3 regions of the Leclercia sp. GHBNCSD genome follow, and region 2 is predicted to be linked to each of the others. Evidence: predicted binding sites of a transcription regulator. Region 2 holds the regulator's gene; each other region holds the start of a gene.
What was found. The regulator PhoB, encoded in region 2, activates phosphate uptake and scavenging genes when phosphate is short. The targets are predictions, from matches to a motif close to CTGTCATAAAACTGNCNNAT.
Positions count from the first base shown of each region.

Region 1 (7,587 bases), 130 kb from region 2:
AGGCTTCGTGCGGCAGCAGATAGTTGATCAGCACTACCAGGGAGGTAATGCCCCCGGAGAGCAGCAGCGAGTTAACCGGCACGCCGCGACGGCTGACGCGGGTTAAAAATTTCGGGGCGTTGCCCTGCACGGAGAGGCCAAACAGCATCCGGCTGTTGGAGTAAACGCCGCTGTTATAGACCGACAGCGAGGCCACCAGAATCACGAAGTTAAGTGCCGATGCCACCAGGTTGCTGTTCAGATCGTGGAAAATCATCACTAACGGGCTGCTGTCCGACTTCACCTCCACCCACGGGTAGAGCGCCAGCAGGACGACCAGCGAGCCAATATAGAACAGCAGAATACGGTAGACCACCTGGTTGACCGCTTTCGGGATGCTCTTGTGCGGATCGCGGGCTTCGGCGGCGGTAATGCCGATAAGCTCCAGTCCGCCAAAGGAGAACATGATCACCGCCAGGGACAGTATCAGTCCTTTCCAGCCGGTGGCGAGGAAGCCGCCGTGCTGCCACAGGTTGTCGATAGTCGCCCGCTCGCCGCCGTGCCCGGAGAAGAGCATCCACAGACCAAAGCCGATCATGCCGATAATCGCCAGCACCTTGATCAGGGCAAACCAGAACTCCGTCTCACCGTACAGGCGCACATTCACGAGGTTGACGGCGTTAATGATGATGAAGAACGCCGCGGCCCAGACCCAGGTGGGTATGTCCGGGAGCCAGTACTGCATATAGATGCCCGCGGCGGTCAGCTCCGCCATGCCCACCAGCACGAACATCACCCAGTAGTTCCAGCCCGACAGGAAGCCCGCAAAAGGGCCCCAGTATTTGTAGGCGAAATGGGCAAAGGAGCCGGAGACCGGCTCTTCAACCACCATCTCACCGAGCTGGCGCATGATCAGAAAGGCGATCATGCCTGCAATGGCATAGCCCAGCAGCACGGCGGGGCCGGCCATCTGAATCGCGGGCCCGATACCGAGGAACAGTCCGGTGCCGATAGCGCCACCGAGAGCGATAAGTTGAATATGTCGATTTTGTAAACCACGATGGAGCGTCGGTGTCTGTTCCGACGCGGCTTCAGCAGCACTTTTGTCTGAAGCGGATGAGGCGTTTCTCACGGCCTGGCCCTGTCTCTTTTTGAGGAAGGGGCACCTTTTAACACTTCAGGCAGACGGGAGCAAGTTAAACGCCGGGCAACGGCTGCTGCCCGGCGGGAGGGGATCACGAACCGATCAGGCCGCCGTCCGCTTTGGTGATGACGACCGTTGACGCCCGGGGACGTCCGTTCGGGTTGTTGTCCGGCCAGTTGGAGACGGCGCGCGGGTTTGCCGGGTCGGTAATGTCGTCCCCGCCCTCACCCGGATGCTGAATATTGATAAACAGCGTGCGGTTATCCGGCGTGAAGGCGATGCCGGTAATTTCGCAGCCGCGCGGGCCCGTCAGGAAGCGGCGATACTCGTTGGTGCCCGGAATGGTCGCCACCATCTGGTTATTGCCCATCCCCTCGTAGGCTTTCTTGTTAATGGTGCTGGAGGAGACGTCAGTCTGGATCCAGAGCACGCCCTGATGGTCAAACGACAGGCCGTCCGGGCTGCCGAATTCGGCCCCCTTCATGCTGCCCTTCGCCTTTTCATCCGTCGTCTCCGTGCGTCCGGCCAGCACCAGAATATCCCATTTGAAACGCAGGGCCGCGGGATCGCTCCCCTCTTCGAGCCAGTGCATGATGTGACCGAAGGTGTTATTGGCCCGCGGGTTGGCCGCGTCCACCGGCGCTTTGCCCTCTTTACCGCGATCGCTGTTATTGGTCAGGGTGCAGTAGACGCTGCCGCTGCTGTGGGGATCGACCGCGATCCACTCCGGCCTGTCCATTTTGGTCGCGCCCACCGCGTCGGCCGCCAGACGGGTTTTGATCAGCAGATCGCCCTGGCTTTCGAAGCCTTTGCTCTTATCCAGCCCGTTCTGGCCGAAAACCAGCGGCAGCCATTCGCCGGAGCCGTCGTCGTTGAAGCGGGCGACGTAGAGCGTGCCGGTGGTCAGTAGCTGCATGTTGGCGTCGCGATCCGCCGGGTTATATTTATTGTCGGAGACAAATTTGTAGATGTACTCAAACTTCTGGTCGTCGCCCATGTAGGTGACCACGCGCTTATCGGCGGCCAGGGTGACAGCGGCGCCTTCATGTTTGAAGCGCCCCAGCGCGGTGTGCTTGCGCGGCGTCGAGTCCGGGTTGTAGGGGTCGATCTCGACTACCCAGCCAAAGCGGTTCGGCTCGTTAGGGGTTTTATCCACGTTGAAGCGGTCGTCCACTTCGCTCCAGCGGTAGGACTCATCGCTGTCGCTGATGCCGTAGCGCTTCTCCAGCGCGTTCCGCTCGCCTTTCTTAACAAAAATATCTGACCAGTTCTCTTCGCAGGTGAGATAAGTTCCCCACGGCGTGTGGCCGTTGGCGCAGTTCTGCATGGTACCGAGCACCCGCTCGCCCTGCGGATCGGCGGCGGTTTTCATTAACTCCTGCTGACGCGCCGGGCCGGTGATCTGCATCGGGGTGTTGACCGTGATGCGGCGGGCGAAGCTGGAAGGACGCACCACTTCCCAGTCACTGCCGTTCTTTTTCACTTCGATAACCGACACGCCCATCGCGTTCTGGCCTTTACGCGCTTTGTCCAGGCTCCAGTTGGCGGTGCCATCGGTAAAGAGCATGCCGTTGTCGATATACTCATGGTTCATCGCCAGCAGGCCGTGGCCGGGATTCTCCTCCCCCTGCGGCAGGCTAAACCACGCCATACCGTCATGGTGCATGCCCGCCTGGGCCGCCTGCTCGTCGGTGGTGTTACTGGCGTCAAATTTGAACGCCGGCATGGCACCCTTGATGCCGGTGGCGTCGCCCCAGCGGTAGAAAGGCCGGGCGATGTAGCCCTCCGGCACCCTCACCGTGTCGTCGGTGGAGACCGGAATGCTGGTAAAGCCGAGCGAAACCGCCTTGCTCAGAGCGGAAGGCTGTGAAACCGCCGCAAGGGCGCTTTCAGGCTTGAGCAGGAACGGGAAAGAGGCGGCGGCACCGGCTACGGCGCCCATCTGCAAGAAGCGACGGCGGGAGAGGAACATCTCCGCCACGCTGGAAAATACCGGGTTAGCGCTGGGATTGCTGACATCGTCACGATGTTCTTTTTTGAATACGGACTTAAGAGGTTTACCCACGATGGCTTCCTTTCTTTTGGCTAAGAAACGATAAAGTGGGAACACTATAAGAACAATTGATTACATTTTTATAACAGTCAGACAGTGGGGCATCCCTGCCCCACTAATAAAGAACGAACTCAGAATTCGTAGCCGACAGAGACCTTAAAGGTGCGCGGCTCACCCTGGAAGAGGTAGGTGCCGCTGTCATCCACGCTTGCCCAATAGTTCTCATCGGTGACGTTTTCGATCCCGGCGCGAACGGTCATCTGGTTCTGGTCATTGTTCACCGCGAAGCGGTAACGCACACCCAGATCCAGCGTGGTGTAGCTATCCAGCTTCTTGCTGTTGGCGAGATCCGCATACTGTGAGCCAGAGTGGTTCACCCGGGCGGTGGCGGTCAGGCCATCGACGGGTTTGATGTCATACTCGGCCCCCAGCACGCCGTAGAAGTTCGGCACGCCAATCGCGTCGTTGCCCTGGTTTACGCCGTTGTTGGTTTTGGTCAGCTCCGCCTGCAGCCAGGTGGCGCTGGCGTTCAGACGCAGGCCCAGCATCGGCTCGCCAAAGATGTTCAGCTCCACACCGCGGTTACGCTGTTCGGCATCCAGACCGTAGTATTTGGTCTGGCTGTCGAGAATGGCGGACGGCATTTTGATCTCAAACAACGCCAGCGAGCCGCCAACGCGACCGAAATCGGCCTTCACACCCACTTCGTTCTGTTTCGAGTGGACGATACCGGTGCTCTGACCGTAGTTGATGGCGGTGTTTGGCGCGGTTTTACCCGGCTGCAGCGCCTCGGTGTGGTTGGCATAGAGCGAGACCGTCTCCCACGGCTTATAGACCACGCCGTAGGTAGGCATCCAGCGGTCGCCATCGAAGCTGTCAGCCGCATTTTCCATCCCGGTGATTTTGTTATAGCCGCGGATCACCACCTTCTGATGACGGGCCCCGACGGTAAACAGCAGTTTATCGTCCAGCACGCCGAGGGTGTCGCTCAGCAGCCAGCCCTGAGTGCGGGTGCGGCCGCTGGTCAGCGGATCGCTGTAGTTGCCGCCTGAGCCGTTGAAGTTGGTGCTCGGCGGCGCATCCACGCCGGTGTTGTGGTAGATGTTGGTGACCGGGTTATCTTTCGCGGCGGACATCTTCCAGGCGATTTTTTCATTTTTGGTCATCGCCGAGTAGCCGACGTTCACCTTGTGCGACACAAAGCCGGTATCGAAGTTACCGCGAATGCCCGCCATGCCGCTTACGCTGTCGCTGATACGGTTGGTATCCAGGCGGGTTGCGGTGGCTTTGCCGCTCCTGTCCACCAGCTTCGCACCGCTGTAAAGCCCCTCTTCATGGGCGTGCTGTGCCCCCAGACCGGTATAGGCGGTCCAGTTATCGGTGATGTCATACTCGCTGCGCCACATGCCGAATTCGTTTTCGATATTGCTGTAGGCCCACTTCTGGGAGTAGTTACGATCGTTTTTCGGCGGCTCCGGCACGAAATCCACGCCGAAGACGTTGACCCCGGTCTCCGAGCCGTGGAAGGTTTTTTTCTGATAACCCAGATCCACGGAACTGCGGAAGTTATCGCCCGCATAGTCGAGGCCGGTGGAGAGCAGCGTGGTGCGGCGGCGGTCGTTGGCGACCGGGGCTTCCCCTTCCCGGTGGACAACGTTGACGCGGGCACCAAACTGGTCGTTGTCACCGAAGCGACGTCCGGCATCCAGGGTAGTACCAATCTGAGAATCGGAGGTGTAGTCCACGCCCACTTTCGCCTGCGGCGTGGCGCCTGCATGTTTCGGCTCAAGGTTGATCATCCCGCCCACGCCGGAGCTGGCCGCACCGTTCATCAGGGAGTTGGCCCCTTTAAAGATCTCTATCCGCTCTACCATCTGCGCGTCCACCACCTGACGCGGCAGCACGCCGGAGAGTCCGCCGAAGGTCATATCATCCCCGTCGAACTTCAGGCCGCGAATGCGGTAGCTCTCCGCGCTGTTGCCGTAGCCCTGCACGGACTGGACGCCCGCATCGTTAGCCACCACGTCGGCTATGGTGCGCGCCTGCTGATCTTCCACCAGCTTCGAGGTGTAGCTGATGATGTTAAACGGTACGTCCATGGCATTTTGCTGCCCGAGCATCCCCATGCGCCCGCCGTTTGCCACCTGCCCGTCAAGGAAGGCCGGCACCAGCTGGTCGCCGCCGGGTTTAAAATCGCTGGGTGCGGCCTGCACCACGAGGGTCTCTTCTTTTTTGCTCTCCGCCGCGACGGCGGAATGGGCGATGGCGCCGATGGCGAGAGCCAGCAGCGTTTTGTTCATTTTTCTGGTGTTGTTCATGATTAACTCTTTCAACGTGCGCGCAAAATGACCCGTCGCCGGGCCTTCGTTGTTATAAAAAGACTATTTCAGAGCGATACGGGCCACGCTGTCGGGCTCGTTAGCCAGACAGCGTTTGACGACGCTGGTCTGCGTGGGGGCTAAAGCAGGTGTTGGGGCGGACAATTTTTGGCTCATCAGGAACATCCTTTACCGTGCAAAAGTATGAAGAGGACGCCTGCATCGCATCGGTTTGCGATTTGGATTTTGGTGTCAGGCCGTCAGGCCAGGGCAGCGTCTCCCGTTAACGCTCAGTGTTCCGTGTGAGAGCTGCCTCACTGTTGCTGCGGGAAGGTCCATACGTGCCCACAAACACTAAAGAGAATGAGAACTATACTCATTATCTTTATATGATCAAGTGTAAACAGGAGCAACAAAGTAAAAAGGGAGATGAGCGCGGGTTACTCTTTGCGGGCTTGCAACACAAAGGGGGAGTCAACCGGCATGCTTTTCAACACCGCAGGCTGGGCACCAGACAGCTCCGCCATCCCCAGCGCCGAAAAGACGCCGCTGTTGATGACCTCATCCGAAAACGGCACATTGCCGTTTTCCTGACGAATAATCGCCTTACTGAGGGCGCGTAATATCTCAGGCGAGGTTACATCCAGCCGGGTGGTGGGCGAGACGCCGAGCGCCTGGCTGACATTCTGGATATAGGCCGTGGTATCGTTGTTATCCTGCGGTGGCGCCCAGCGGGAGATAATTTTGCTGATGGTATCCAGCCCGCGTCGCTGGTAGGAGAGCAGGTTGACCCCCAGCGCGCGTATCCCGTGTTCGGGGGTGGCAAAGGTGGCGAAACGCCCGTCAGTGCCATTCTGCCCCAGCCAGCTAAATGCCCAGCTGGCTTCCAGATTGCCGGGGTTGTTATTGCGAATCCCGCGAACACCTGCGCCTGGCGCCCGCCAGGCGGGACCGGAGCGGCTGTTTTTGTACGCTGACAGGCGATTCATCAACGCGATTTGCTTCTCACTCCAGCCCTGGATACGGGCGTACTGATCCAGCTGACCAAACGAGGCGGGCGTCGCGGCAACGGCGGTCTGGCGGGTATCAGCGGAATTGAGCGTCGGGATAGCGGGCTGCGAAACGATCGGTTGCGATGCGTGGGATACCTGCTGAAAAGAGGCCGGGACGCTGGTCTGCGACGCCCCTGAAGAGGCGGTCTGAGCCGATAGCGTCGCCACTTGCTGCGTGTTCATGCTCTGCTGCTGGACATAGTAATGCGCAATACCGGACATCATTCCCTCTGAAGACTCACCCGTTATCTGTTCGGGCGTTGCCGGGGTCGCGTCGCTTGCCCGGCCTGGAAAACTCAATGATTATTTTTTGTTGAGCATCGATTTCAGATCGGCAAAGGGGTTGTAGGTGGCTGCCCCCACATCCTTTTGCGCATCCTCGCCCGCCACCACGGTAGTTCCGTACATCTCGGCTTCGGTGTACTTCGAATGCTCGTGGTCATGGCAGAACAGGCACAGCAGCTCCCAGTTACTGCCATCCTCCGGGTTATTGGTGTGGTCATGATCGATATGGTGAACCGTCAGTTCACGCAGGTTTGAATAGACAAACTCCCGCGAGCAGCGTCCGCATACCCAGGGATAGATTTTGAGGGCTTTCTCACGGTAGCCGCTTTCCAGCCGCGCGTAGTTTTTGGGGATCAGAGCCATTGCCGGTGTTACCTGTCAGAAGGTGAGACGAGAATGCCCCTACTATATCGCAGAATGGAACCGAAGGTTAAACGAGGTTTCGCGCGATTTTGTAAACCGTTTTCTGGTCATTCGCCGCGGTTTCTTCAGCCAGCCCCTCGCGTACCAGCGCACGTAGATCCTTACGGGCAGTGTTATCGGAAATCCCGAGAGCCTCACTCACGTCAGCGGCGGTATAATCTGTTGTCGACGTTGCCAGCATGATATTCAGCAGCGTGACCTGGCGGGAGGTGAGGCGCGATAATGCACGCGACTCGAACAGGACCCGCTCAATGTTTGCCGCTCTGGTGACCAAATCGTCAACATGCCGCAATAGCTGGTCCAGGGCGCGGCGGATGATGCCGGACTGGTATT
Region 1 covers NZ_JBQVYO010000001.1:754,889-762,475, forward strand. Annotated here, with positions in the region: gene pheP (phenylalanine transporter) at 1-1,111, opposite strand, end outside; gene ACT3IC_RS03720 (PhoX family protein) at 1,215-3,188, opposite strand; gene ACT3IC_RS03725 (TonB-dependent receptor) at 3,308-5,494, opposite strand; gene ACT3IC_RS03730 (hypothetical protein) at 5,935-6,729, opposite strand; gene yajD (HNH nuclease YajD) at 6,850-7,194, opposite strand; gene ACT3IC_RS03740 (Fic family protein) at 7,262-7,587, opposite strand, start outside.
Region 1: a site for PhoB is predicted at 3,246-3,265, ahead of ACT3IC_RS03720 (PhoX family protein). Genes of this name have one in related genera too.

Region 2 (7,587 bases):
GGGTTCGGCGGTAAAGTCGATTTTCCATTCGCCCTTGAGCGAGTTAAGGTTTTTCAGGCGCAGGCTAAGAATTTTCATGCCTCATCCTCTTCATTGCTGAGGGCGTGGATCGTGTGGCTGAACAGCTCGTTTAGCCGGGCCCGCTGGGTATCATCCAGGGTTTCCTGGGCGAGTCGGCGCTCAAAAACCTCCTCAACCCGCAGCTCGCTGAGGGTTTCACGCAGGTTGCTGGCAAGGCTTCTCTCGCGCTGCTCGCGACTGCGCCGCACCAGCAGGACCTCTACCGGCAGATCGTCCGTCAGCTGCTGGATCTTACGCTGCATATCGTGCAGGTACTCCTCGGTGGTGAGTTCGATATCCAGCCAGACGGGAGGCGTCTGCTCCACGCCGCGCCACTGCTCAAGCTGGGCGGTGATCGCCGCCAGATCGCCCTTCAGCACCGCCAGCGGCTGGGTAATGGGCACCTCAAGCGATTCGACGCTGCTGAGCTTGCCCTGGTCGAAACTCACCAGATGAACGCATTTGCTTTTGCCGGTTTCATCAAAGCTGAGGGGAATAGGGGAGCCGCAGTAGCGGATATGTTCGCAACCGCCAATCATCTGCGCCCGGTGGATATGGCCCAGCGCTATATAGTCAGCGGCCGGGAAGTGCTGCGCGGGAAACGCATCCAGCGTACCGATATAGATGTCACGTACCGCGTCACTTTTACTGGCGCCGACGGTGGTGAGATGCCCGGTGGCGATAATCGGCAGTACGCTGTCGCCGCGAAGCGCGCAGGCCTGGGTATATTGCTCGGCATAATAGTGGGTAATGGCCTGCAACAGCTGCTGCTGTTTCTCAAGCCCGGAGAGGCCCGCCTGGCTTCGCACCACGTCCCGGGGACGTAAAAACGGGATCGGGCAGAGTACCGCGCCGGGGGTGCCGTCGCGTCGGGTCAGAATTTGCGGCCCATGTCCGGCGCTGGCGACCACGGTGGTGTTGAGAAACGCCAGAATCTCACGGGATTCGTTCAGCGTGGCGACGGAATCATGGTTGCCGGCCACAATCACCAGATGGCAGCCGGTTTTTTGCAGATTGACCACGAAACGGTTATAGAGCTCGCGCGCGTAGCTGGGCGGCGAGCCGGTATCAAAAATATCCCCGGCCACGAGGATGGCATCCACGTCATGCGATTGCGCCATCTCAAGCAGCCAGTTGAGAAACGCTTCATGTTCGGTGGCGCGGCTTTTACTGTAAAAATTTTGTCCCAGGTGCCAGTCCGAGGTGTGAAGTATGCGCATAACAGATCCGTGGCAAAAAATGGTTAGCGGGATTATAAACTTTCAGGGGGAGGAAGATAACCGCTACAATCGGGGCTGCCATAAAACAACGGCTTGCCTTTATGAGCGGGCGCGTTTTTCATAAATCTGTCATAAATCTGACGCATAATGACGCCGTATTACAAACATGTAACCTTAATAAGACAGGGCTAAGTATGGCGAGACGTATTCTGGTCGTAGAAGATGAAGCACCCATTCGCGAAATGGTCTGTTTCGTGCTCGAACAAAATGGCTTTCAACCGATAGAGGCCGAAGATTACGACAGCGCGGTGAACCAGCTCAACGAACCCTGGCCCGATCTGATCCTGCTCGACTGGATGCTGCCTGGCGGCTCTGGCCTGCAATTCATCAAACATATTAAACGTGAAGCGTTAACCCGCGATATTCCGGTGATGATGTTAACGGCCCGCGGCGAAGAGGAAGATCGCGTTCGCGGTCTGGAGACCGGCGCGGATGACTACATTACCAAACCGTTTTCCCCGAAAGAGCTGGTGGCGCGCATTAAAGCCGTAATGCGCCGTATTTCACCGATGGCGGTGGAAGAGGTGATTGAGATGCAGGGGCTGAGTCTGGACCCTACCTCGCACCGCGTGATGACCGGTGAAAATCCCCTCGATATGGGACCAACGGAATTCAAACTGTTGCACTTTTTCATGACCCACCCGGAACGCGTCTATAGCCGCGAGCAGTTGCTCAACAATGTCTGGGGCACTAACGTCTATGTGGAAGATCGCACGGTTGATGTTCATATCCGCCGTTTGCGCAAGGCACTTGAAACCAGCGGTCACGATCGCATGGTGCAGACCGTCCGCGGCACGGGTTATCGTTTCTCAACCCGTTTCTGAACAATGACAGGAGTGTGACGCGTGCTGGAACGGCTGTCATGGAAAAGGCTCTGTTTTGAACTGATACTCTGCTGTATTCCGGCCCTGATCCTCGGGGCCGTAATCGGTTATTTACCCTGGTTTTTGCTGGCGGCAGTCACGGGATTGCTGATCTGGCACTTCTGGAATTTGCTCCGCCTCTCATGGTGGCTATGGGTTGACAGAAGTATGACCCCGCCGCCAGGAAGCGGCAGCTGGGAACCCCTCCTGTATGGCCTGCACCAGATGCAGATGCGTAATAAAAAACGCCGACGCGAGCTGGGCAGCCTGATCAAACGCTTTCGCAGCGGCGCCGAATCGCTGCCGGATGCGGTGGTATTGACCACCGAAGAGGGGGCGATGTTCTGGTGTAACGGACTGGCGCAGCAGTTGCTGGGCCTGCGCTGGCCGGATGATAACGGGCAGAATATCCTCAACCTCCTGCGTTATCCGGAGTTCGCCCAGTATCTGAAAAAACGCGATTTTACCCGCCCGCACAATCTGGTCATGAACAACGGTCGCCATCTGGAGATCCGCGTGATGCCCTACAGCGACCAGCAGTGGCTGATGGTGGCGCGGGATGTGACGCAAATGCACCAGCTTGAAGGGGCGCGGCGCAATTTCTTCGCCAACGTCAGCCACGAGCTGCGCACCCCGCTGACGGTATTGCAGGGCTATCTGGAGATGATGCAGGAGCAGACGCTGGAAGGCGCGCCGCGGGAAAAAGCGCTGCACACCATGCGCGAGCAGACGCAGCGCATGGAAGGGCTGGTGAAGCAGCTGCTGACCCTCTCCCGCATTGAAGCGGCGCCAACCCTGGCGCTGAATGAAACCATCGATGTGCCGATGATGCTGCGGATGCTGGAGCGCGAAGCGCAGACCTTAAGCCAGCAGCAGCACCAGCTTACCTTCGAGGTGGATAACAGCCTCAAAGTACGCGGCAGTACCGACGAGCTGCGCAGCGCCATCTCTAACCTGGTCTATAACGCGGTGAATCATACCCCGCCCGGCACCCACATCACCGTGCGCTGGCAGCATGCGCCAACGGGAGCGGAGTTCAGCGTGGAAGACGATGGTCCCGGTATCGGCCCGGAGCATATTCCGCGTCTTACCGAGCGTTTTTACCGGGTGGATAAGGCGCGCTCCCGGCAGACGGGGGGCAGTGGCCTGGGGCTGGCGATTGTTAAACACGCCATTAATCACCACGACAGCCGCCTGGATATCGTCAGTACGCCGGGGAAAAGTACGCGTTTTAGCTTTGTGATCCCGGAACGTTTGATTGCCAGTAACAGCGCCTGACAGCGTCACTGTAATCAGAAATTGCCACAGGCCAGCCAATGCTGGCCTGTTTGCTTTGCAGTTCAGCGAAGCGCGAATAAATATTATACGCCTGTTGCTTTTTTGTTCGCATGATTAGCCATGAGTTTTTCTTATAAATGGTTTATTATCCCACTTCTAACTTTCGAGTTGGCATATTGTTCTGGTTTTGAGATCCCATATTGCCTTTAAACGTTATAAGCGTTTAAATTGCCACCCTGATATCGTCGGACAGACTGTATTTGCGTGGTAAATCGAAAAACTATTCTTCTCCACGCCGGTAGGGAAGCATTTCCCGCTGAGGTTGCACATTTTTTCCGCTGTTTTGTTCCGCAACGGATAGCGAAAAATTCAACGTTTTCAACACCACATCCACAGGCAGTAAGGTTTTATGACCCATCAATTGAAATCGCGCGACATCATCGCGCTGGGCTTTATGACATTTGCGCTGTTCGTTGGCGCTGGCAACATCATCTTTCCTCCAATGGTTGGCTTACAGGCGGGTGAACACGTCTGGACGGCGGCTATTGGTTTCCTGATTACTGCCGTGGGTCTACCGGTGTTGACCGTGGTTGCGCTGGCGAAAGTCGGCGGCGGTGTCGATAGCCTGAGCACCCCTATCGGGAAAGTCGCAGGTATTCTGCTGGCAACCGTCTGCTATCTGGCCGTCGGCCCGCTGTTTGCCACCCCGCGTACCGCGACCGTCTCCTTTGAAGTGGGTATCGCTCCGCTGACCGGCGACGGCGCTATGCCGCTGTTGATCTATAGCCTCATCTACTTTGCTCTGGTGATTCTGGTCTCCCTCTATCCGGGCAAGCTGCTGGATACCGTGGGTAACTTCCTCGCGCCGCTGAAAATCGTGGCCCTGATTGTGCTGGCCGTGGCTGCCGTTATCTGGCCTGCCGGCCCGATCAGCGATGCAATGGACGCCTACAAAAATGCCGCGTTCTCTAACGGCTTTGTGAACGGCTACCTGACCATGGATACCCTGGGCGCGATGGTGTTTGGTATCGTCATTGTGAACGCCGCCCGTTCCCGCGGCGTGACCGAAGCGCGTCTGCTGACCCGCTACACCATCTGGGCGGGTCTGATTGCGGGCGTAGGCCTGACATTGCTCTATCTGGCGTTGTTCCGTCTGGGTTCTGACAGCGCGGCCCTGGTAGACCAGAGCGCAAACGGCGCGGCTATCCTGCATGCCTATGTTCAGAACACCTTCGGCGGTTCGGGGAGCTTCCTGCTGGCGATCCTGATCTTCCTGGCCTGTCTGGTGACGGCGGTGGGCCTGACCTGCGCCTGCGCCGAGTTCTTTGCCCAGTATCTGCCGCTCTCTTATCGTACGCTGGTGTTCATCCTCGGTATCTTCTCCATGGCGGTCTCTAACCTCGGTCTGAGCCACCTGATCCAGGTCTCCATTCCGGTACTGACGGCCATCTACCCGCCGTGTATCGTGCTGGTGGTGCTGAGCTTCACCCGTGGTTGGTGGAATAATTCTTCCCGAATTATTGCCCCGGCCATGTTTATTAGCCTGCTTTTTGGTATCCTTGACGGCATCAAAGCATCGGCTATTGGCGATACGCTCCCTGCCTGGACACAGCGTCTGCCGCTGTCCGAACAGGGCCTGGCCTGGTTGATGCCTACCGTTGTTGCACTGGTTCTGGCCGTAATCTGGGATCGTGCTGCGGGGCGTCGGGTAACGTCGAACGCGCACTAATCAACGGATAAATGTTCAACCACGGGGCTTATGGCCCCGTGGTTTTTTGTTTTTTTTGTGTTGAATGGCAAGACGTAAATGGAAAGCTCTAACAAACTGAAGCGGGGCCTTACCGCCCGCCACATCCGCTTTATGGCGCTGGGTTCTGCGATCGGTACTGGTCTTTTTTATGGCTCGGCAGATGCCATCAAAATGGCCGGTCCCAGCGTTTTGCTGGCGTATCTTATCGGCGGTGTTGCCGCCTACATCATCATGCGCGCGCTGGGGGAGATGTCCGTTCATAACCCCTCAGCCAGCTCCTTCTCCCGCTATGCGCAAGACAACTTAGGCCCACTGGCGGGCTATATCACCGGCTGGACCTACTGTTTCGAAATCCTGATTGTCGCCATTGCCGACGTAACGGCCTTCGGCATCTATATGGGCGTCTGGTTCCCGGCGGTCCCGCACTGGATCTGGGTGCTCAGCGTGGTGCTGATCATCTGCGCCATCAACCTGATGAGCGTGAAGGTGTTTGGCGAACTGGAGTTCTGGTTCTCCTTCTTTAAAGTGGCCACCATCATCATCATGATTGCCGCCGGTATTGGCATCATTATCTGGGGTATCGGCAACGGCGGCGAACCAACCGGCATCCATAACCTGTGGAGTAACGGCGGCTTCTTCAGTAACGGCTGGATAGGCATGGTGATGTCGCTGCAGATGGTGATGTTTGCCTACGGCGGGATCGAAATTATCGGTATCACCGCCGGGGAAGCGAAAGATCCGGAGAAGTCTATTCCGCGCGCCATTAATTCGGTACCGATGCGTATCCTGGTCTTCTACGTGGGCACGCTGTTTGTGATCATGTCCATCTATCCGTGGAACCAGGTGGGCACGAACGGTAGCCCGTTTGTGCTGACCTTCCAGCATCTGGGGATCACCTTCGCCGCCAGTATTCTGAACTTCGTGGTGCTCACCGCATCGCTCTCCGCTATCAATGCCGACGTGTTCGGCGTGGGGCGTATGCTGCATGGTATGGCCGAGCAGGGCAGTGCGCCGAAGGCCTTCGCCAAAACCTCCAGCCGCGGTACGCCGTGGGTGACGGTGCTGGTGATGACCGTGGCGCTGCTGCTGTCGGTCTATCTCAACTACATCATGCCGGAGAATGTCTTCCTGGTGATCGCGTCGCTGGCGACCTTTGCCACCGTCTGGGTCTGGATGATGATTCTGATGTCGCAGATTGGCTTCCGTCGCCGTCTGTCGCCTGAAGAGGTAAAAGCGTTGAAGTTTAAAGTGCCGGGCGGCGTGGCAACTACCGTTGCTGGCCTGATCTTCCTGGTCTTTATTATCGGCCTGATTGGTTACCACCCGGAAACCCGCATCTCGTTGTATGTCGGCTTTGCGTGGATTGCGCTATTGCTGGTGGGGTGGGTCTTTAAACGCCGCCGCGAGCGCCAGTTAGCAGAAGCTCAGTAACCGAAATGCCCGGCAAACGCCGGGCATTTTTCTCCTCCCCCTTTCTCCTCCCCCAATAAATCTCTCCATGAGGAGGGAACATCAACTACCCTGTGGCAAGGTGGCCTCATTTCTGGGAAAGGGGATAAAAGATGTTGAATGCATGGCACCTGCCGGTTGCCCCATTTGTTAAACAAAACAACGACAAACTTGTCATTACCCTGTGGCTGACAGGGGAAAACCTGCCTGAGCGGGTGACGCTACGCGCTGAATTCGATAACGAAGAGACCTCGCTGCCGATGCATAAGCAGCGCAGCCAGCCGCAGCCCGGCGTGACGGCCTGGCGGGCGACCATTGACACGACGAAAGGGCAGCCGCGGCACCGCTACAGCTTCAAAATGCTCTGGCATAACCGCCAGCTGTGGTTCACCCCGCAGGGCTTTAGCCGCTTTCCTCCCGCCCGGCTGGAGCAGTTCGCCATTGATTACCCGGATGCCGGGCCGCAGTGGGTGGTGGAGCAGGTCTTCTATCAGATCTTCCCGGACCGCTTTGCCCGCAGCCAGCGGCGCAACCCAGAGCTGGACAAAACGTATTATCACCATGCCGCAGGCCATGAGACGATTTTCCGCGCGTGGGACGAACCGGTCACCGCCCAGGCGGGGGGCTCCACCTTTTACGGCGGGGATCTCGACGGCATTAGCGAAAAGCTGCCCTGGCTGAAAAAACTCGGCGTCACGGCACTCTATCTCAATCCGGTGTTTGTCGCCCCCAGTGTGCATAAATACGACACCGAAGATTACCGCCACGTGGATGAGCGGTTTGGCGGCGACGAGGCGCTGTTACGCCTGCGGGAAAATACCCAACGGGAGGGGATGCGCCTGATTCTGGACGGGGTGTTTAACCACAGCGGGGACTCCCACGCCTGGTTTGATCGCCACAACCGCGG
Region 2 covers NZ_JBQVYO010000001.1:887,332-894,918, reverse strand. Annotated here, with positions in the region: gene sbcC (exonuclease subunit SbcC) at 1-78, opposite strand, end outside; gene sbcD (exonuclease subunit SbcD) at 75-1,280, opposite strand; gene phoB (phosphate response regulator transcription factor PhoB) at 1,475-2,164, shown strand; gene phoR (phosphate regulon sensor histidine kinase PhoR) at 2,186-3,481, shown strand; gene brnQ (branched-chain amino acid transporter carrier protein BrnQ) at 3,891-5,210, shown strand; gene proY (proline-specific permease ProY) at 5,289-6,662, shown strand; gene malZ (maltodextrin glucosidase) at 6,794-7,587, shown strand, end outside.

Region 3 (7,587 bases), 2.5 Mb from region 2:
ACCGGTTTGCCGGGGCGGCGGCCCCGGCGATACCTAACCCAACGCCTTCGCCAGCAGCGTGATGGGATGTTCGCAGCGCTTGCTGGTGGACATCTCTATCTGCCACTTGCAGGTTTCGCAGTCGGTCACCACGATATCGGCGCCGCTCTCCTCAATCTGGCGGAACAGCGGCGCGCCAATTGCCTGTGATGTTTCGTAATTTTCACGCTTAAAGCCGTACGTCCCCGCAATGCCGCAGCAGCGCGAATCCAGCACCGTCAGCGCCAGCCCCGGAATTAACCGCAACAGTTCCAGCGTGTAGAGCGACCAGCCCATTTTTTCCATATGGCAGGGCGTATGGTAGACCACTTTCAGGGGTAAGTTTTTCAGCGGTAACGTCTGCCCGCTGTCCAGCTTGCGCCACAGGAAACGCGTCGCCAGCTCAATCTTTTCGCGCAGGCCGGTATTGTCCACCTCCAGCAGGTGCGGATACTCATCGCGCAGCGTGAAGGTGCAGGTCGAGGAGGTGGCCAGCACCGGAATGCCTTTATCGATGATGGCCTCGCGCAGCGACGAGACGTTGCTTCTGGCCTGTTTGCGCGCTTTATCGGTAAACCCGTTGGCGATCAGCGGCACACCGCAGCACTTCTCCTTGCTCAGCAACTGCACGCCTGTACCCATGGCGTTCAGCACTTTCAGCAGATCTTTGCCCAACTGCGGGTGGTTGTAATTCACGTAGCAGCCATGGAAGAACGCCACCTGGTCGGCATACCGCGCCTGGTCTGCCGCTACGGATTTGTACCAGCGGCGGAAGGTGCCGTGGGAATATTTAGGCAGGCTGCGGTGATGGTCGATCTTCAGCGTGGCATCCAGCAGCTGGCGCACCGGTTTCAGCGAGGTCGCGGCGTTCACCAGCGGGGCAAACGGCGTGGAGACGCTGCCCATCAGGTCGGTATGGCTGAGAATGGCATCGCGCAGCGACGGTTTTTGCGTGCTATAGCGTGCCCGGGCGCGCTGAATAATGTCGCCGATTTTCACATCCGACGGGCAGGCGACTTCACAGCGTTTGCAGTTGATGCAGTATTTCAGCGCGTCATCGTACAGCGCGCCGTCCTTCAGACGCAGGCGTTCGCCGTCCGGCCCGGCCTGTTTCGGCCCGGGATAGCGCGGGTTAACGCCGCTGACCGGGCAGACGGTGGTGCAGACCGTGCATTTGATGCAGCTTTCAAAGCGGGTGTCGTTCATTGTTCAGCCTCCGTGCGCTGGCAAATCTGCTCTGCTACATAGAGCGCCGTTATGGCGCAGACGCCGCCGCCGCAGCCCTGGGCGATAGGATCGTATCCGCCCAAAAGCGAACCGATGGCGTAGAGATTTGGAACTGGCTTTCCGGAAAGTTGCGGATGCAGCTGGTTATCCACAATCACGCCGAACTGCTGCCAGGGCTGCGGGGAAAAGAAATCGCTCTGATACCAGTCCGCGCGGGAGGCACTCTGGCGCACATCCAGCCCCATAATCGCCTCGCGAATGCCCTTCCGGCTGCTCAGCAGACCGTTGCTAAAGAAACTGCCGCTTGCCAGCACCGCGTAACGCGTGCGAAGCGGAATGTCGTCGTGATTGCGAGTCCAGATTTCGCTCACCGAGCCGTCAGTCAGGGTGATTTTTTTCACCTCATCGCCCGCCATCCACACGCCTCCCTGGGCCACAAACTGGCGCTGAAGCTGGGTATGCAGGCGAATGCCGGGTACGGACGGAGGAAGCGTTGGCAGCAGGCCGAGCGAGCAGGGCAGGCGGTCGGAGAGCCAGCACCACAGCCGGTTATCACCTAAGCCAAAGCAGGCGGGCATAAAGAGCGCATCGCATCCCTCTGCAAGCGGTTTGAGCGCCTCATACAGCAGCGGCCATTTCTCTTCGTTATCGAGCAAACGGGCAATATTCACCGCGCGGAACTCGCTGGGATTGTCGCGCAGGAGATCCAGCTCAGGAAGGTCAATCTCTGCCGTTTCAGCGTTGACCCCCTGGCGACTGAGCGAGGCCGCCGCCAGATGGGGCTGAAAATCCAGAAAACCGCTAATACCCACCACCCGCACGCGCGTGGCCTTGAACGGGGCAACGGGGACCTCCTCCGGGCTGAGCCAGGCGGAACGCAGGGTGCCAAGCGGCGTGACGCGCGCGTGATTTTGCCTGGCGCTCCCCTGCATACGTGCGCCGCAATCAGCCAGCAGCGCTTCGGTCTCCAGGGCGAAGCGGTCAATGTGCTGTGCGCCGATCAGGTGATAAGGATGCTCTGCCGGCAGTTTGTCACGGTACGTTTCGTCCAGCAGATCCAGCGAGCCCGACGAGAAGTGCAGGGCGCTCTGGCCCCGGGTGATAATGGCGCAGCGCAGTCCCTGCTTCGTGAGTTTGATGCCACAGAGCAGACCCGCCAGCCCGCCGCCGACGATCACCGTATCAAATTTCATCGTGTTGCTCCTTCTCCAGACCGCAAAGCCCCTGGTACACCCAGCGGGTAAATTCGCTTTCACGCAGGGCATCGCCCCAGGCGACAGGCTGAATGCCTTTCCAGCGCTCGTTTAAAAAATCGCTGAGCTGATCGAGCGACTGGGTGGCGGTGGTGGTATGAAAACGCTGCAACAGCCCGGCGGCACGGCAGGCACACAGCTCCCCCTGACAGGTGCCCATCCCGACGCGGGTGCGGCGACGGAGATCGAGCAGGCTATTCACCGTCAGATTCTCCACCGCGTATTGCACTTCCCCGGCGGTAACGGCCTCGCACTCGCATACCAGACTGCGGCTCAGCCGTCCTTCGCCCAGCCAGACCGGTGTTCTGTCGCCATGGCGATAGACAGCCGAACCGCGCAGGGGGGCGGGCAGGGAGAGAATTTTTTGCACTGTTTTCTCGGTGGACTGGCGCGAGCCGGGCAGGGGCTGTTCCGCGGTCACGCACGGTTCGCTATTGCCCAGCTTGCGGCAGACGGCATCCGTCGCCCATTCGGCCATCAGACGGTAGGTCATCAATTTACCCCCGGTGATGGTGATGAAGCCGTCCAGCCCGTCGCGCGCGGCGTGGTCAAGCAGCACAATGCCGCGGCTGACGTTGCGTCCGCTCGGATCGTCATCGCTGGCAACAAGCGGACGCACACCCGCGTAGGCGCGCAGGATACGGGTCTGGGCCATCACCGGCGCCAGTTTTTCTCCTTCACGCAGCAGGATGTCGACCTCTTCTGCGGTGACCCGATTGAAATCAATCTCGCTGTAGTCCACGTGGGTGGAGGTGGTCCCGATTAACGAAATGGTATCGCCGGGTACAAGGATGTCTGCGTCAGACGGTTTGCGGCAGCGGTTGATGACATGGTTATTAATGCGGTGATCGAGGATCAGCAGCGAGCCTTTGGCCGGAAACATGCGCACAGAGAGATCGGCGTATTCCGCGATGCGCTGCCCCCAGATCCCCGCCGCGTTGACCACCACGGCGGCATAGAGCTCGTGGTGTTCGTTGTAGCGCGTATCCAGGACCCGCACACCTACGATGCGATGCCCCTCACGGATAAGCCCGGTGACCTGATGGCCGGTCAGGATCCGCGCGCTATGCTCGCGGGCGTCCAGCATGTTGGCCGCCGTCAGGCGAAACGGATCCACGGTGCCGTCCGGAACTTTCACCGCCCCGGTCAATGCCGGATTAACCGAAGGTTCGATGCGGCGTGCTAGGGCCGGGTCAATGGCTTGCGCCTGAATGCCTGCGGCCTGGCAGGCGGTAATGAAGGTTGACTGAAAGGCGAGATCGTCTTCGGGAAGCGTAATAAACAGACCGTCGGTGGGCTCAATGCAGTGACGGGCAATGCGCCGGAGGATCTGGTTTTCGGCGATACATTCGCGGGCCGATTCGCCGTCGGTGACGGCGTAGCGGGCGCCGCTGTGCAGCAGACCATGATTGCGTCCGGTTGCGCCTGTTGCAATATCATGGCGCTCCAGAAGCGTGACGCTCAGCCCCCTGAGCGCGCAGTCGCGGGCGATGCCTGCGCCGGTCGCGCCCCCGCCAATGATAATCACATCGCTATAGCGTGGATCGTGAATTGTCATTGCCATCCCTCAGTGTTCGTTTTGTCTCATTTAGCCACATAAAAACTGTGGTTTGTTTGATATCGAACACAAACGAGCGAAATTCGAAAGTGAAACGTGATTTAATGCGCTTTTTTGCGCATTCTGTCATATTTCTGTAACAATCTGTGCGTTGATTCACAGTAACAATCACCGTGATTTCTTAACATCCCCGCCTCTCTAGCCGGGCGCGTGATGTCCGGTCACTTTTTGAAAGGCCACGGAGGCTGTTATGCTCAGTATTTTTAAACCTGCGCCACATCGGGCGCGACTGCCAGAGGCAGAGATAGACCCTCTCTACCGCCGTCTGCGTTGGCAAATCTTCATGGGGATTTTCTTTGGCTATGCGGCGTACTATCTGGTACGTAAAAACTTCGCACTCGCCATGCCCTACCTGGTGGAACAGGGCTTCTCACGCGGCGATCTTGGTTTCGCGCTGTCGGGGATCTCTATCGCCTACGGTTTTTCGAAATTCATTATGGGGTCAGTGTCGGATCGCTCGAATCCGCGCGTGTTCCTGCCCGCTGGCCTGATCCTGGCGGCAGCGGTCATGCTGTTTATGGGCTTTGTGCCGTGGGCGACCTCCAGCATCGCCATTATGTTTGTGCTGCTGTTCCTCTGCGGCTGGTTCCAGGGGATGGGGTGGCCACCGTGCGGACGCACCATGGTGCACTGGTGGTCGCAGAAAGAGCGCGGCGGTATCGTGTCGGTCTGGAACTGCGCCCATAACGTCGGGGGCGGGCTTCCACCGCTGCTGTTCCTGCTGGGGATGGCCTGGTTCAACGACTGGCACGCGGCGCTCTATATGCCAGCCTTTGGGGCAATCCTGGTAGCCATTATCGCCTTTGCGCTGATGCGCGACACGCCGCAGTCCTGCGGTTTGCCGCCGATTGAAGAGTATAAAAACGACTATCCGGATGATTACAGCGAGAAGCACGAAGAAGAGCTGACGGCAAAGCAGATCTTCATGAAGTACGTCTTGCCGAACAAACTGCTGTGGTACATCGCGGTAGCGAACGTGTTTGTTTACCTGCTGCGTTACGGCATCCTCGACTGGTCGCCGACCTACCTGAAAGAGGTGAAGCATTTTGCGCTGGATAAATCCTCCTGGGCCTACTTCCTCTACGAGTACGCCGGGATCCCGGGGACGCTGATTTGCGGCTGGATGTCGGACAAAGTGTTTAAGGGCAACCGTGGCGCGACGGGCGTCTTCTTTATGACCCTCGTGACCATTGCCACCGTCGTCTACTGGCTCAACCCGCCGGGCAACCCGGGCGTGGACATGGCCTGTATGATCGTCATCGGCTTCCTGATTTATGGCCCTGTTATGCTGATTGGTCTGCATGCCCTGGAACTGGCACCGAAAAAAGCGGCAGGCACGGCGGCAGGCTTTACCGGTCTGTTCGGCTACCTGGGCGGTTCGGTCGCGGCGAGCGCCATCGTAGGCTATACCGTTGACTTCTTCGGCTGGGACGGCGGCTTTATGGTGATGATCGGCGGCAGCGTGCTGGCGGTATTGCTGCTGATTGTTGTGATGATCGGTGAAAAACGTCACCACGCGGACGTGCTGGCGCGTCGTCAATAAGGAGCACTGCCATGAAATTCACGCAAATAGCGGCCGGTCTGTTGCTGGCGGGCCTGATGACCGGATCCGCCCTGGCGGCGGATAAAATCGTTATTGCCCATCGCGGCGCAAGCGGCTATCTGCCGGAGCATACGCTGCCGGCGAAAGCGATGGCCTATGCGCAGGGGGCCGATTATCTGGAGCAGGATCTGGTAATGACAAAGGACGACCAGCTGGTCGTCCTGCATGACCACTATCTTGACCGGGTGACCGATGTGGCGGAACGTTTCCCGGACCGCGCCCGTAAAGATGGCCGTTTTTATGCCATCGACTTCACCCTGGATGAAATCCGCTCTCTGAAGTTTACCGAGGGCTTCGAGATTGAAAACGGCAAGAAGGTGCAGGTTTATCCGGGACGTTTCCCGATGGGCAAATCTGAGTTCCGCATCCATACCTTCCAGGAAGAGATTGAGTTTGTTCAGGGGCTGAACCACTCGACGGGCAAAAATATCGGTATCTATCCGGAAATTAAAGCCCCGTGGTTCCATCACCAGGAAGGGAAGGATATCGCCGCGAAAACGCTGGAGGTGCTGAAGCAGTACGGCTACACCAGCAAGAAGGACAAAGTCTGGCTCCAGTGTTTTGACGCCGCGGAACTGAAGCGCATCAAAACCGAGCTGGAGCCAAAGATGGGGATGGATCTCAATCTGGTTCAGCTGATCGCCTATACCGACTGGAATGAAACCCAGGAGAAGCAGGCAGACGGCAAGTGGGTAAATTACAACTACGACTGGATGTTCAAACCGGGTGCGATGAAGCAGATCGCGCAGTACGCCGACGGGATCGGACCCGATTACCACATGCTGGTGGCGGAAGGTTCAACCCCGGGCCACGTGAAGCTAACGGCGATGGTGAAAGAGGCGCATGCCAGCAAGATGCAGGTGCATCCGTATACGGTGCGTGCTGACCAGTTGCCGCCGTACGCCACAGACGTGAATCAGCTTTACGAGGTGTTATATAAGCAGGCGGACGTGGACGGTTTGTTTACGGACTTCCCGGATAAAGCGGTGAGCTTTTTGAAGGATAAAGGCTGAAATTGCCGGGTGGTGGCTGCGCCTTACCCGGCCTATGGACTGCGGTTTTGTAGGCCGGGTAAGCGAAGCGCCACCCGGCACAATCACATCTCGATCTCTATATCCCCTTTCGCCCGGCAGCAGCAGGGCAAAATTTCACCGTCGTTGATGAAGGCCAGTGGTTCAGTTATCCAGTCAACCTGACCGGTCACCAGACGACAGCGGCAGGAGCCGCAATAGCCTTCGCGGCACTGGTATTCAACGGCAATCTGGTGGGATTCCAGCGCAATAAGCAGGGAGGGGTGCTCTTCCTGGCACAGAAGCTCTGTGCCAGAAAGACGAAGCGTTACGCGGCTCATCAGAGCTGGAAGTCGCTCAAATCGTCGGTGTTGACTTCGGAGTCAATCTGACCGACCAGGTAGGAGCTCACTTCCACCTCCTGCGGCGCCACCTGCACGTTGTCAGAGACCAGCCAGGTGTTGATCCACGGGATCGGGTTGGAGCGGGTCTGGAACGGCAGATCCAGGCCGACCGCCTGCATGCGGATGTTGGTGATGTACTCGACGTACTGGCAGAGAATATCTTTGTTCAGGCCGATCATGGAGCCGCCCTGGAACAGATACTCCGCCCACTCTTTCTCCTGCTGTGCCGCCTGGACAAACAGGTCATAGCTCTCCTGCTTGCACTCTTCCGCAATCTCGGCCATCTCCGGATCGTCCACGCCGCTGCGCAGCAGGTTCAGCATATGCTGGGTACCGGTCAAGTGCAGGGCTTCATCGCGGGCGATGAGGCGAATGATTTTGGCGTTGCCTTCCATCAGCTCGCGTTCCGCAAAGGCGAAGGAGCAGGCGAAGCTGACGTAGAAGCGGATCGCTT
Region 3 covers NZ_JBQVYO010000001.1:3,420,478-3,428,064, forward strand. Annotated here, with positions in the region: gene ACT3IC_RS16395 (nicotinamide mononucleotide deamidase-related protein YfaY) at 1-1, shown strand, start outside; gene glpC (anaerobic glycerol-3-phosphate dehydrogenase subunit GlpC) at 34-1,224, opposite strand; gene glpB (glycerol-3-phosphate dehydrogenase subunit GlpB) at 1,221-2,438, opposite strand; gene glpA (anaerobic glycerol-3-phosphate dehydrogenase subunit A) at 2,428-4,056, opposite strand; gene glpT (glycerol-3-phosphate transporter) at 4,307-5,659, shown strand; gene glpQ (glycerophosphodiester phosphodiesterase) at 5,671-6,732, shown strand; gene yfaE (class I ribonucleotide reductase maintenance protein YfaE) at 6,816-7,070, opposite strand; gene nrdB (class Ia ribonucleoside-diphosphate reductase subunit beta) at 7,070-7,587, opposite strand, start outside.
Region 3: a site for PhoB is predicted at 4,180-4,199, ahead of glpT (glycerol-3-phosphate transporter). Genes of this name have one in related genera too.